2 regions of the Liquorilactobacillus sp. genome follow, and region 2 is predicted to be linked to the other one. Evidence: predicted binding sites of a transcription regulator. Region 2 holds the regulator's gene; the other holds the start of a gene.
What was found. The regulator LexA, encoded in region 2, represses DNA repair genes until DNA is damaged. The targets are predictions, from matches to a motif close to CNAACANNTGTTNG.
Positions count from the first base shown of each region.

Region 1: a site for LexA is predicted at 4,137-4,150, ahead of ABF682_RS10840 (DJ-1/PfpI family protein). Genes of this name have one in related genera too.

Region 1 is NZ_JBDNTS010000027.1:165-6,366, reverse strand. Features, by position in the region: gene ABF682_RS10850 (MarR family winged helix-turn-helix transcriptional regulator) at 124-735, opposite strand; gene ABF682_RS10845 (ATP-binding cassette domain-containing protein) at 1,033-3,282, opposite strand; gene ABF682_RS10840 (DJ-1/PfpI family protein) at 3,496-4,086, opposite strand; T-box leader at 4,263-4,515, shown strand; gene brnQ (branched-chain amino acid transport system II carrier protein) at 4,592-5,962, shown strand.
Region 2 is NZ_JBDNTS010000006.1:128,311-134,512, reverse strand. Features, by position in the region: gene recN (DNA repair protein RecN) at 1-1,389, shown strand, start outside; gene lexA (transcriptional repressor LexA) at 1,466-2,092, opposite strand; gene ABF682_RS04980 (DUF896 domain-containing protein) at 2,242-2,490, shown strand; gene ABF682_RS04975 (YneF family protein) at 2,567-2,791, shown strand; gene ABF682_RS04970 (lysophospholipid acyltransferase family protein) at 2,921-3,544, opposite strand; gene ABF682_RS04965 (tRNA1(Val) (adenine(37)-N6)-methyltransferase) at 3,636-4,385, shown strand; gene ABF682_RS04960 (GIY-YIG nuclease family protein) at 4,369-4,662, shown strand; gene ABF682_RS04955 (D-2-hydroxyacid dehydrogenase) at 4,816-5,805, shown strand; gene rpsB (30S ribosomal protein S2) at 5,970-6,202, shown strand, end outside.

The sequences.
Region 1 (6,202 bases), on a different contig from region 2:
CTTTAATTTAATCAAATTTAGTTGGTTGCATTTTTGCCATTTCTGAAAATGATTAAATTGATTTCACTATTTATCTATTGTCCAATGAAATCATTCTATTTATTTTTGTTTACAGCTATTTTATTAAAAATCTTCGTGGTCATCACGATTTAAAAAATCACGCATTTGATGTTCTTGCATTCTCTTAAGGTATGCTGTTTGATTTCTACGAAAATTATGAATGTTAGTTTTACTAATAAATCGATCAAAATGGAGTTGTAGATGCTTATCCATTTTGCTGCGTATTTTACTCAGATATTCATCCGACATTACATGTTCGTTCAACTTAGATAAACTTCGACCAAATTGTTCACGCTCATCATCATTGAAGATTTCAAACAACTCTGATTGAAAATCAGTTTGTTTGTTGTCCAATGACTGCAATTGTTTCCGTCCTGCAGGCATAATTTTCACACGGACTACGCGCGCGTCCTTCTCATCTTTGATACGTTGAATAAAAGCATTTTTTTCTAATTTTTTAATAATCTGTGTTACTGATGCAGGCCTGATTGCCAAAATTTCGGCAATTGCACCAGCAGTCAAATCATTATTTGTTTCTGCTAAAACACGCAGTAAACGACGGCTGTTATCGGGTCTCTGATTTCCATGTTGACCACCCAAACTTCTTGCTACAAACCAGATTGCTGGTTGTCGTGCTAAAGTTGTCAGTTCTTCAAATATTTCTTTATTATCCATTATTCTCCACCTCATTAATCATTTCATTCTAATTAGTTAGTTTTTAAAAATCTAACAAAGCAAATCATACGATATTTATTTAGTTTTGTCAAATCAAACTAATCAAATATCATATGATTTGTTTCTTAAACTATTTAAAAAAAGAACCCGAAGCAAGACGGCTTCTAAGTTCTGACATATTATTACTTCGTTTTCTATAAATATTTAATTATTATCCATAGTCGATATATAATATTACTAACTATTTTGTATATTGATAATTCCTTCCTAAAAAAGCCATATATCGCAATAAATTTTTCAATATAAATATGGTCTTGTAATCGAATCATTTGATTTTTTCAATTCATTATAAGTACCAGAAAACATGATATTGCCCCCCATTTTACCGCCTTCAGGACCCATCTCGATTAACCAGTCAGCTCTGCGAATGACTTTTAGACTGTGTTCAATAATAATAATGGTGTTCCCCCTCTCAACTAATTTATCAAAGAGTGTCAATAAATGATCAATGTCTTTCAAATGCAGGCCATTTGTGGGTTCATCAATAATATAGACACTACCATTTTTTTGTAAAAAGCTTGAGAGTTTGATTCGCTGCAATTCTCCACCGGATAATGTTTTTAGAGATTGATTCAACTTCAAATATCCAAGACTAACATCGCAAATAGCCTGTAGACCAACGGAGATTTTAGGCTCTTCATTAAAAAAACTCAGTGCTTGACTAACTGTCATTGATAACACATCAACTATTGTTTTTTTATTGTATTTATACTGTAGAACCTCACTGGCATAACGGGTACCACGACATAATTCACATTCTGATACAACGTCATCCATAAAGTACATGTCATTGACAATGACCCCTTTGCCCTTGCAGTGTGGGCAGGCTCCCTTTGAATTATAGCTGAATAGTGCCGCACTGACTTTGTTTGCTTTAGCGAATAGCTTCCTAATATCATTAAAAATATCTAGATATGTCATTGGTGTTGATCTAAGACTGATCCCAATATTTTTTTGTGAAATATTGATAACATCAATATTTTTTTTCTCAAGTTTTAACCTAATAATCTGTGCAAGCGATGTTTTTCCAGAACCAGCTACACCACAAAGTACAGTTAATGAGTTTAGGGGCAACTTCAAAGAAATATTTTTTAGTGTATTTAAGCTTTGATTTTCAATTGAAAACCAATTATTAAATCTATGCGTATCATTTTTTTCTATCTGTTTTTCGCGTAATGCCAAACTTGTAATAGTATCTGCATGTTTAAAATCATCATATGTTCCGGCAAATTGAATTTGGCCGCCAGCCTCACCGGGTCCGGGGCCAACATCAATAATATAATCAGCTTTTTCAATTAGTAAGGGATTATGTTCAACTAAAATAATCGTATTACCTTGTTTTTTTAAAATATTTAAACAATTATAGATTCGTTCAATGTCTTTAGGGTGCAGCCCTGAACTTGGCTCATCTAAAACATACATGACATCGTTCAAGGAACTTGTAATATGCTTAGCGATTCTAATTCTTTGTGCCTCACCACCTGACAATGTATCAGTACTTCTTGCTAAGTTCAGATAACCTAAACCAATTGTAGTCAATGCATCTAGACGCTTAACGATTTGTATAGTAACATCTTCGACCAGTGAACTATTTAAACTTTTGATAAAAAGACTTAGCTCGTCTATTGGCATGGCAACTAAATCACTAATATTTCGACCTTCAATCTTGCAGCTAAGAGATTTAGCATTAAGTCTTGAACCATTGCAGGCGAGGCATACCTTAGTTATTACAAAATGGTCAAGTTGTTTTTTGTGACGCTTTCCCTCAGCAGTATTTATGATACTTCTTTTAATTCTAGGTAATATTCCTTCGTATAAGGCTGTTTTAGGCCATTTTGCAGGAGGTGCTGTTAATTTTTGCTGTGGTGCATAAAGTAATAAATCTAATTCTTCCTTTGAATAATCTTTTATTTTTTTATCCAAATCAAATAAGCCACTGTATGCATATCTTTTCCAACGCCATGCATCATTGCCAAAAGTCGGGAAATTAATTGGATCTTCATTCAAGGATTGGTTGAAATCAACTAGATATTGCAGATTAATATCTTTTATGAAGCCCAAACCATCACAAACTTCACACTTACCCTGAGGGTGATTGAAGGAAAAAACATCGGAGTAACCAACAAAGGGCTTGCCTAATCTTGAAAAAAGCAGTCTTAAAAAGGTATATATTTCAGTATATGTACCAACAGTTGATCTAATATTGCCAGACATTTTTCTTTGTTCAATTGGAATGGCTATCGGAAGATTGATAATATCGTTAACTTCTGGTCTACCATATTTAGGCAACATATGCTGGATGTAACTTGAAAAGGTGTCATTTAATTCGCGTCTTGATTGTGCGACTAACGTGTCAAAAACCAAAGTCGATTTACCAGAACCCGAAACACCTGTAAACACTGTTAATTGATGTTTGGGTACTCTAACGGAAACGTTTTTTAAATTATTTTGATAGGCATTTGAAATTTCAATCCATTCATTGTCCACTTTATTACCCTCTTTCTCTTATGCCTAACAGAACCATTGCTATGTTATCATTTATTATTTTGATAATCAAAGAATTCTCAATGAAATAAGACCATTTACTTTATATGTAAAATTAACTAATATTTAGTTTGAATGGTTCTAAAAGAAGTTGTTGTACTTGTGTGAATTTAACAGTAACTCCCATAGAACTTTACTATTGTCAGATGTTTATTTTTATTGATAGGGATTCCCATACGTAGCGCAATATTTGTAAAATCCAAGTTCATGCAAAGCAAGAGCTTTATCAATTTCCACTTCTGGAAGAAAGTTGACTAATTTCAAAACTAACTTGGTAAATTCTAAAGTTGCTGTACCATTTGCAGTTACTAAATTATTATCTATAACTGCTTGTTTCTTAATGAAATCACCTTGGTTAGTATATTCAGAATAATTTTGCCATAAATATTGTGAGTTTCCTGTATGTTTATAATTTCTTAACAAACCATTCTGCGCTAAAAAGTCCACTGCACCACAAATTGCAGCCACCGGTTGTTGCATGTTAAGTTGCTTAACAATTAATTCTCGCAATTCCTTATTGCTTATTGACCAGGAATTTCCTCCAATCAATACTAGCAAATCGATTTTTTGCGGAATTTCTGTAAGAAGATAACCTACATTAGTCTTAAAGCCACCAATTGAAGTTACTTGTGGCTTAATCGAAGCAGTAGAGACACACCAATTTGAACTTTGATTAAGTTGACTGGCAAGATATGATCCTTCCCAGTCAGCATACTCATCTAAAATTAAAAAAATTGCAGTTTTCACTTTAAATCCTCCCTTAATTTATCATAGACAAGCTTAACATGCTAATAAAGCGAACACAAGTTCTTAAGAGTGTACAGCAATAGCTAGTAAAAAAAATATAATTAAGAAATTACAAAATTGTACTTGACAACTTTGTATTATTTTTATAAACTTCTAGCTAATGATAACGGAATACACGAAAGACAATGCGTAGAAAAGTAATTTTCGGGATAATTTTAAGAGAGTCTCCTATTGGTGCAACGAGGCAGTTGGAACGAAAATGAAAGTAAACTACAAGTTGTAACTATGATTTTTAATTGTAGTAGTTACTGGGATTGCGCCCATTACAGCAATGGAGTATCACTTGAGTATAATCAAGTCGTACTTTTTGAGTCAATCATTGCGAAATGAGTGAAAATAAAGGTGGTAACACGTGAAGACGTCCTTAACTGTAAAAACAGTTAAGGGCGTTTTTTTGCTATCAGGAAATGACATAATAATACATAATTTCTAAGGAGGAATACACATGGATAATTCAGAAAAATTATCAAACAAGCAATATATTATTTTAGCATCACTACTATTCGGCATGTTCTTTGGTGCGGGTAACTTAATCTTTCCAATTCATCTAGGACAGATGGCAGGTCAAAATTGGGGACCTGCTGCAATTGGCTTCTTAATCTCTGCAATTTGTCTACCTCTGTTATCAATTTTGGCAATCAGTATGACTGAAAGCAATAGCATGTACGATTTAGCTCTTCCTGCTGGGAAGAAATTCTCACTCTTTTTCTTGATCTTGACCCATGCTTCGCTAGGTTTGCTAATTGCAACTCCGAGAACTGCCACAGTAACATTCGCAATTGGGATTCAACCATTCATCCCGAAAACTTGGGGGCACATGGGATTATTACTTTTCTCCTTACTTTTTTTCGGTACTGTTTGCATCCTTTCTTTTAACGAAGGAAAAATTACTCGCAATGTTGGTAAAATTCTTAATCCGCTTTTTGTCTTACTTTTGGCGATACTCTTCTTCATCGCATTCTTTTTGAAAGGCACTGATTTGCGAAGTGTCTCATTACTACCAGCTGCTGGAAAGGGAACCAGTTCCTTTATTAATGGTTTTCTTCAAGGATACAATACAATGGATGCACTTGCTGGGCTTGGTTTCGGGGTAACAATTGTTGCAGCGTTAAAGCTTTTTGGTCAACATCAAGAAAAAGCACGTTCACGTTCAGTTGCAAAAATTGGTATTCTGACCATGGGGTTCGAAGCTTTAATATACATTTTTCTAATTGTTTTAGGTGCTTCCAGCTTGGCATATACTAAAATGAGTGCTGATGGGGGTAGTGCTTTCACAACTATTATGGAGCATTATACAGGCCTAGCAGGTGCAGCAATTTTAGCAGCTTTGACTTTGCTGGCATGCTTAACAACAGCAATCGGACTAATCACTTCACTTTCGGAAGATTGGGGACGTCGCTTCCCTAGGATTGGTTATCATCGCTTTTTGCTTATGTCAACACTTATTTCCTTCTGCATTGCAAACTTCGGCTTGGAACAGATTATTCTTTATTCTTCACCAATCCTTAGTTTCTTATATCCATTAGCGATTGCATTAATTATTCTGGGAATATTAAAACCATTTATTGGTCGAAATTCATTTATTTACCGCTCAACTATTATTTTAACAATGATTCCTGCCATTCTTGATCTCATTCATAATCTCCCACCGATTTTTTCAAAATTACCATTTATTACAGATATTAATTCATGGGCAACAGCTAATATTCCACTTTTCGATATCGGATTAGATTTCTTGCCGTTTATGATTATTGGACTTTTGGGAAGCTGGACTAAAGAAATAGTCCAAGGAAGTCTTAAAGAAAGCAACAACTAAAATAATACTAGAGTAGTAGATTATTTTAGTTAGTCTGGTTGATATTTTACTTTAATGCTCAACAACACTTGTGAAAGCAATTTTGTAATTTCAATTTATAATATAGATTATGTTTTGGTAAAAGAACCGGTATGCACTAACCCAGTGAAAATTTTTAGAAACCAAAAATATGAAGTATTTAAATTCTAAAAATATTGACTTCGTTCTGAGATTAGTTCTGGTATTAATTGGTGAAAATCA
Region 2 (6,202 bases):
TATCGTAATGGTAGAAGTGTCTGTCGTATTAATAATACATTAGTAACACTCACAGCTTTGAAAAAAATTGGGAATCAACTTATAGATATTCATGGACAAAATGAGCATCAGATGTTGATGAATTCAGAGAATCATATCGGTCTTTTGGATCAATACAATCAAAAAACTACAGATTTAAAAGTTAAATATAACAAATTATTTGAAGCTTATCGTGAGAAGCTAAGAATTCTAAAAAAAAAGCAATCTGATGAACAAAAGTGGGCTCAAAGATTAGACATGCTACAGTTTCAGGTTCAAGAGATTACCGAAGCTAATCTTGTTTTGGGAGAGGATGCAGATTTAGAAATTAAAAAGCAAAAGCTCGAAAATTTTCAAACTATTCGTGATGCTTTGTCACAAAGTTATGAACTTCTTTCTGGAGAAGAAGCTGATTTTCTAGGACACTTGGGGGATGCTGTCGAAGCAACTCAAAAAGTAGGTAATTTATCCGAGGACTTGCATAATATTGCAGATAATCTGTCGAGTGCATTCTATACTTTGCAAGATGCCGCACATGATATTTCGAACGAGTTAGACGTAATGGAATGGAACGAGGATGAGCTAAACCAGACGAATCAAAGACTGGAAGTAATCAAGCAACTTGAACATAAGTATGGTAATTCAATTGAAAAGGTTTTGGATTATTATAATAAGATTGAAAGAGAATTAGCACAGATGCAAAGTGCAGATGAAGATAGCGAGATTCAACAAAAAGCTGTTGATAAAGCCTATAGCGAAGCATTGGCGACAGCAAAAAAATTGAGTCATGAAAGAACGAGGGCTGCAAAAAAATTATCAAATGCAGTCGAAATGCAATTGAAATCACTTTATATGGATCAAGCTAGGTTTGAAGTACACTTTGGAACTGATAAGACGGTATTAGCAAGTGATGGAATCGATCGTGTGGAATTTTATATTCAAACTAATCAAGGAGAAGCTAGTGGACCATTGGCAAAAATTGCATCCGGTGGTGAACTTTCGCGTATTATGTTGGCATTAAAGACGATTTTTTCGCAAGATCGAAACTTGACAAGCATTATTTTTGACGAAGTTGATACCGGAGTTAGCGGAAGAGTCGCTCAAGCAATGGCTGAGAAAATTAGTCAAATTGCGCAATTATCCCAAGTCCTATGTATCACACATTTACCACAAGTAGCTGCGATTAGTAATCATCATTATCTTGTTACTAAAGAGGTAATCAAGGGTCGAACTGAGACGAACATTGAAAAATTGAACGAAGAAAAAAGAATTACTGAAATTGCAAGAATGTTAGCTGGAACAGAAATCACGAAGCTGACAATGGAACATGCCAAAGAATTACTTGAAATGGCAAAAAAAGTGCGCACTTAAAAATACCACCTTCCAAAATCTGAGTAAGAACTAATTTTGGAAGGTGATATTTTTAAGTGTGAATATTGTTTTATAGTTATGAAATAAGGTTGCGGTATAACCCGACAACTTTACCAAGAATTAATACTGAATCAAGAATAATGGGAGCCATCGTATCATTTTCAGGCTGTAATCGATAGTAACCATCTTCTTTGAAGAAACGTTTGCAGGTTGCTTCATCATCATCGTTCATCGCAATTACAATCTCACCGTTTTCTGCACTTTCTTGTTTGCGAATGATAACACGATCACCATTCAATATTCCAGCGTTAATCATACTTTCACCACGAATGGTCAAAATAAAAAGGTTATCAGAGGAATTAAAGTCAGGTGGCAGTGGAAAGTATTCAGATGCTTCTTCCACGGCAAGAATTGGCATACCAGCTGTAACCGTTCCAAGCATTGGAATCGAATCTGCATGTTCTTCAATTCCTAATGCTTCTAAACCGACTGCCGTGAGTTCAATTGCACGCGGTTTTGTTGGATCTTTTTGGAGATATCCTTTTTTTTCAAGTCGTGCTAGATGCCCATGTACAGTGGAAGTTGATGATAAATCAACAGCTTGGCAGATTTCACGAACTGTCGGCGGATATCCCTTTTCATTGACTCGTTCATAAATGAAACGTAGAACTGCCATTTGTCTTTTTTCAGAAGCTTTTGTCATTTACGACACCTCAATCACATTATTAATAAAATAACTCTAACACAAATAAATATACATTACAAACAAATGTTCGTATTAGATGTTTGAAAATTATTATTTGTTAATGTATGATTAGTCTATTCAATAATAATCAGTAGTGAGGTAATGAAATGGCAGGTAAAATTTCACAGGAACTCATTAATCGAATTAATGAACTTTCGAAGAAGAAAAAAAGGATTGGTTTGACAAAAGAAGAATTAATTGAGCAAAAGAGCCTTAGGGAGGATTATTTGGCTGCTTTTCGAGCAACTTTTCGCAGTAATGTGGAAATGTTACAAGTTTTTAATAAAGATAGCAATGAAGTTACACCTGAAAAGGTCAAGAAAATTCAAAGAAAAAAAGGATTACGTGATGATTAGCCAAGTTTGAGCTTTATTTTTACTTAAAGATTGTGTAGAATTGTTATTTGAAACGACATGAAAGGAGCAATTCGTGATGTCAACCACAATTTGGGTGTTAATCGTTATCCTTGCGCTTGTCTTAGGCTTTGTTGGTGGATTCTTCGCTGCCCGTAAATATATGGAAAGCTATTTGAAGAAAAACCCGCCAATCAACGAAACAATGTTGAAGACAATGATGCTCCAGATGGGCCAAAAGCCTTCTGAGAAAAAACTTCATCAGATGATGAACGCAATGAAGTCACAAAACACGAAGAAATAAAAAAGTGCGGCGTGAGTCAGAGTTAAGATGACTCAACATAAAAAAGAAGCTCTGCCGAAACGTTTTGTTTTGGTAGAACTCCTTTTTTATTTAAACTAATTCTTAGTCTTAGTCTAAGTACCAATGACCCTATGATTTGCTCTTATCGATATAAACATAGTCTGGATTAATTTGTGTATCCAGTTTTTTGAATGATGAAGTCATTTCTGCAAGAATTGCTTGCTGTTGCTCATCTGTCAGTTTTTTGCGCGCATTGATAATAATCGGATCACCAAAAGCAACTGTAATTTTCCTTCTTTTAAGCAACCCCTTTGTTGTTGTAGGGCCTTGATAGACAGCAGGAATAATTGGAACACCTGCTAAACGTGCAATTAGCAAAACACCGCCCTTTAAACTTTGAGAGTGTCTTGTTCCAGAAGGAAACATGATTAAAGAAATATCACGTTTTTTAAGCCAATTGACAGGTGTTTTGATTACAGAAGGGCTTGGGTTTTTGCGATCAACTGGGAATGCATTAGCATGGACCAGAATATAACGCAAAATTGGATTTTTAAACAATTCCTTCTTTGACATAAAAGAGAACTTCTTTGGTGCCGCGCCCAATGCAAAATAAATCATGTCAAACCAGGCACGATGAGGCCCAACAAGTATATAATTGCCTTTTGGGAGTTTTTCTTTATTAAGATAGTGTGCATTTCCATTGATTAAAAACACTATCCCACGTGCTACAATACGAATAAATGAATAGAACATCACGAGACATTCCTTTCTTAACAAATTATTTCAATGATAAGTATGCCTAATTTTGTGATGACATGCAAGTTAAAATGAAGGTGATATTAAAATGAAGCTTTACGAAAACGAACGAATTGACAGACTGTATTCAAATGAAGTTGGGATTATTCAAAGCGCAGATGTGTTTTCTTTTTCTCTTGATGCTGTTTTATTAGCGTCGTTTACTAGTGGATTACGAAAAAAAGAAGGAAGATTAGTTGATCTGTGTGCTGGAAATGGGGCAGTTGGGCTCTTTTTAACAAAAAAAGTGACTGGTCAAATCATCGGGGTCGAAGTTCAGGACCGTTTAGCAGATATGGCAAAGAGAAGCATCGAACTTAACGATTTAGAAGATAGAGTTCAGATATTAAATATTGATTTGGATAAAGCAACTGAATTCATAAAAAAAGATTCGGTTGACATTGTGACTTGCAATCCACCATATTTCTCAAATCTGCCCACTAGTAAAAAAAATGATAATCCTTATTTGGCGATTGCACGTCATGAAATTTCTGTGAACCTTGAGCGAATTATTGAAGTTGCAAGTGATTTACTGAAGATGAATGGTAAAGCATATTTTATACATCGACCGGAAAGAGCAGCTGAAATCTTCGAATTAATGAGAAAACATCGACTCGCACCTAAAAAAGTACAGTTAGTTCATCCAAAAGCAGGAAAAGAAGCAAACATGATTTTGATTGAAGCAATTAAGGATGGGCGACCAAATGGTATCAGATTTATGCCAGCTATTATAGTATACAAAGACTCTGATGAATATACACCGTTATTGAGGGAGATTCTGTATGGAAAAAGTGAATAAAAACTATTTTTTTTATGTTTTGTTATGTGCTGATTTTACGCTATATGGGGGATTCACTAATGATATGAATCATCGACTGGCTGTTCACAACGCTGGAAAGGGTGCAAAATATACACGGTTAAAAAGCAGACGACCAGTGCAACTCTTATATCATGAAGCTTTTGATAATAAATCAGATGCGTTAAGGGCTGAATATGCATTCAAGCATCAATTGCGAAAGCAAAAATTAAAGTATCTTGAAGAGCATGGAATTAATATTAAAAAGCTTAAAAAATAAATGGCATTGCTAAATAGGAGCATTGAAGTTATTTTTCATGCTACAATGATAGATGGACAAAGATATTATTTTCTTGAGTAGAAGAAAGGTAGCTTAGTAATTAGTTTCTTCTGTCCCACCGTAGAATAGTGATATTTAATTTGGAGGTTCATGATGAAGTTTATAGCTTTTAATGTACGTGAAGATGAAGAAAAGTATTTTGTTCAATGGGAGAAAGAAACTGGTAATGAAGTTTTACGTTTACCAGATATGTTAGACATGAATTCTGTTGACAAAATTAAGGGGTTTGATGGAGTTCTAGCACTCCAAACAGGTACCTATCCAGATGAGATGTTTATTAAGTTCAAAGAGTTTGGTATTAAAGTATTTTCTATCCGTAATGTTGGCGTGGATAATATCAACCTTGATGCAGCAAGAAAAAATGGCGTAATAGTAACAAATGTTCCTGCATATTCGCCAAATGCAATTGCCGAATTTTCAGTAACTCAACTGATGCAGCTTCTTCGCAACACAACAATATTCAGAAATAAAGTTGCAAAGCAAGATTTTCGCTGGGCACCTTATGTAGGAAAAGAATTACGTTCATTGACTGTTGGTGTGGTCGGAACAGGAAGAATTGGACGAGCTGCAATTGATATTTACCGTGGATTTGGTGCAAAGGTGATTGCATATGATCTCTATCCCAATCCCGAATTGAAAAAACAAGGAATTTATGTTGGCAGTTATGATGAACTGTTTTCACAAGCTGATGTAGTTACATTGCATATGCCGGCGACGCCTAATGACTATCACTTGGTGGGTATAGAAAATCTTAACAAGATGAAGGATGGTTCGTACATTATCAATACGGCTCGTGGTGCATTAGTAGACACTGAAGCATTAATTGCGGCTTTAAAATCGGGAAAGCTCGCAGGTGCAGCACTAGATACTTATGAAAATGAAAGTGATATCTTTAATCATGATTTAAGCAATCAGAAGATAGAAGACAAAACTTTCAAGGAATTATTGTCGCTTGATAATGTTTTGGTAACGCCCCATGTTGCTTTTTACACGGAAACAGCGGTCGAGAATATGGTATTGATTGCTTTAAATAGCGCTAAAAGTGTTTGTGAGAATGGAACGGCAAATACAATTGTAAAATAAAAGAATAATTCTTGCGTTTTAATTTGAATTACGATATAATATTTCAGGTGCTTTATATTAGGCACTAATTCACACTTCGTACGATAGAAATCATATTGCTCATTTGAGTCTGATTTCAGTTGAATGCGGAGGAGGAAAAAAAATTATCGGAGGTATTTTGTATTATGGCAGTAATTAGCATGAAACAATTGCTTGAAGCTGGTGTTCATTTTGGACATCAAACACGTCGTTGGAACCCTAAGATGAAGAAGTATATCTTTACAGAACGTAATGGTATCTACATCATTGATTTACAAAAAACAGTTAAGTTAATTGATGATGCATATGACTTCATGAAGAGAGCAGCAGAAGATAACGGTGTTATTCTTTTTGTTGGTACAAAGAAACAAGCACAAGA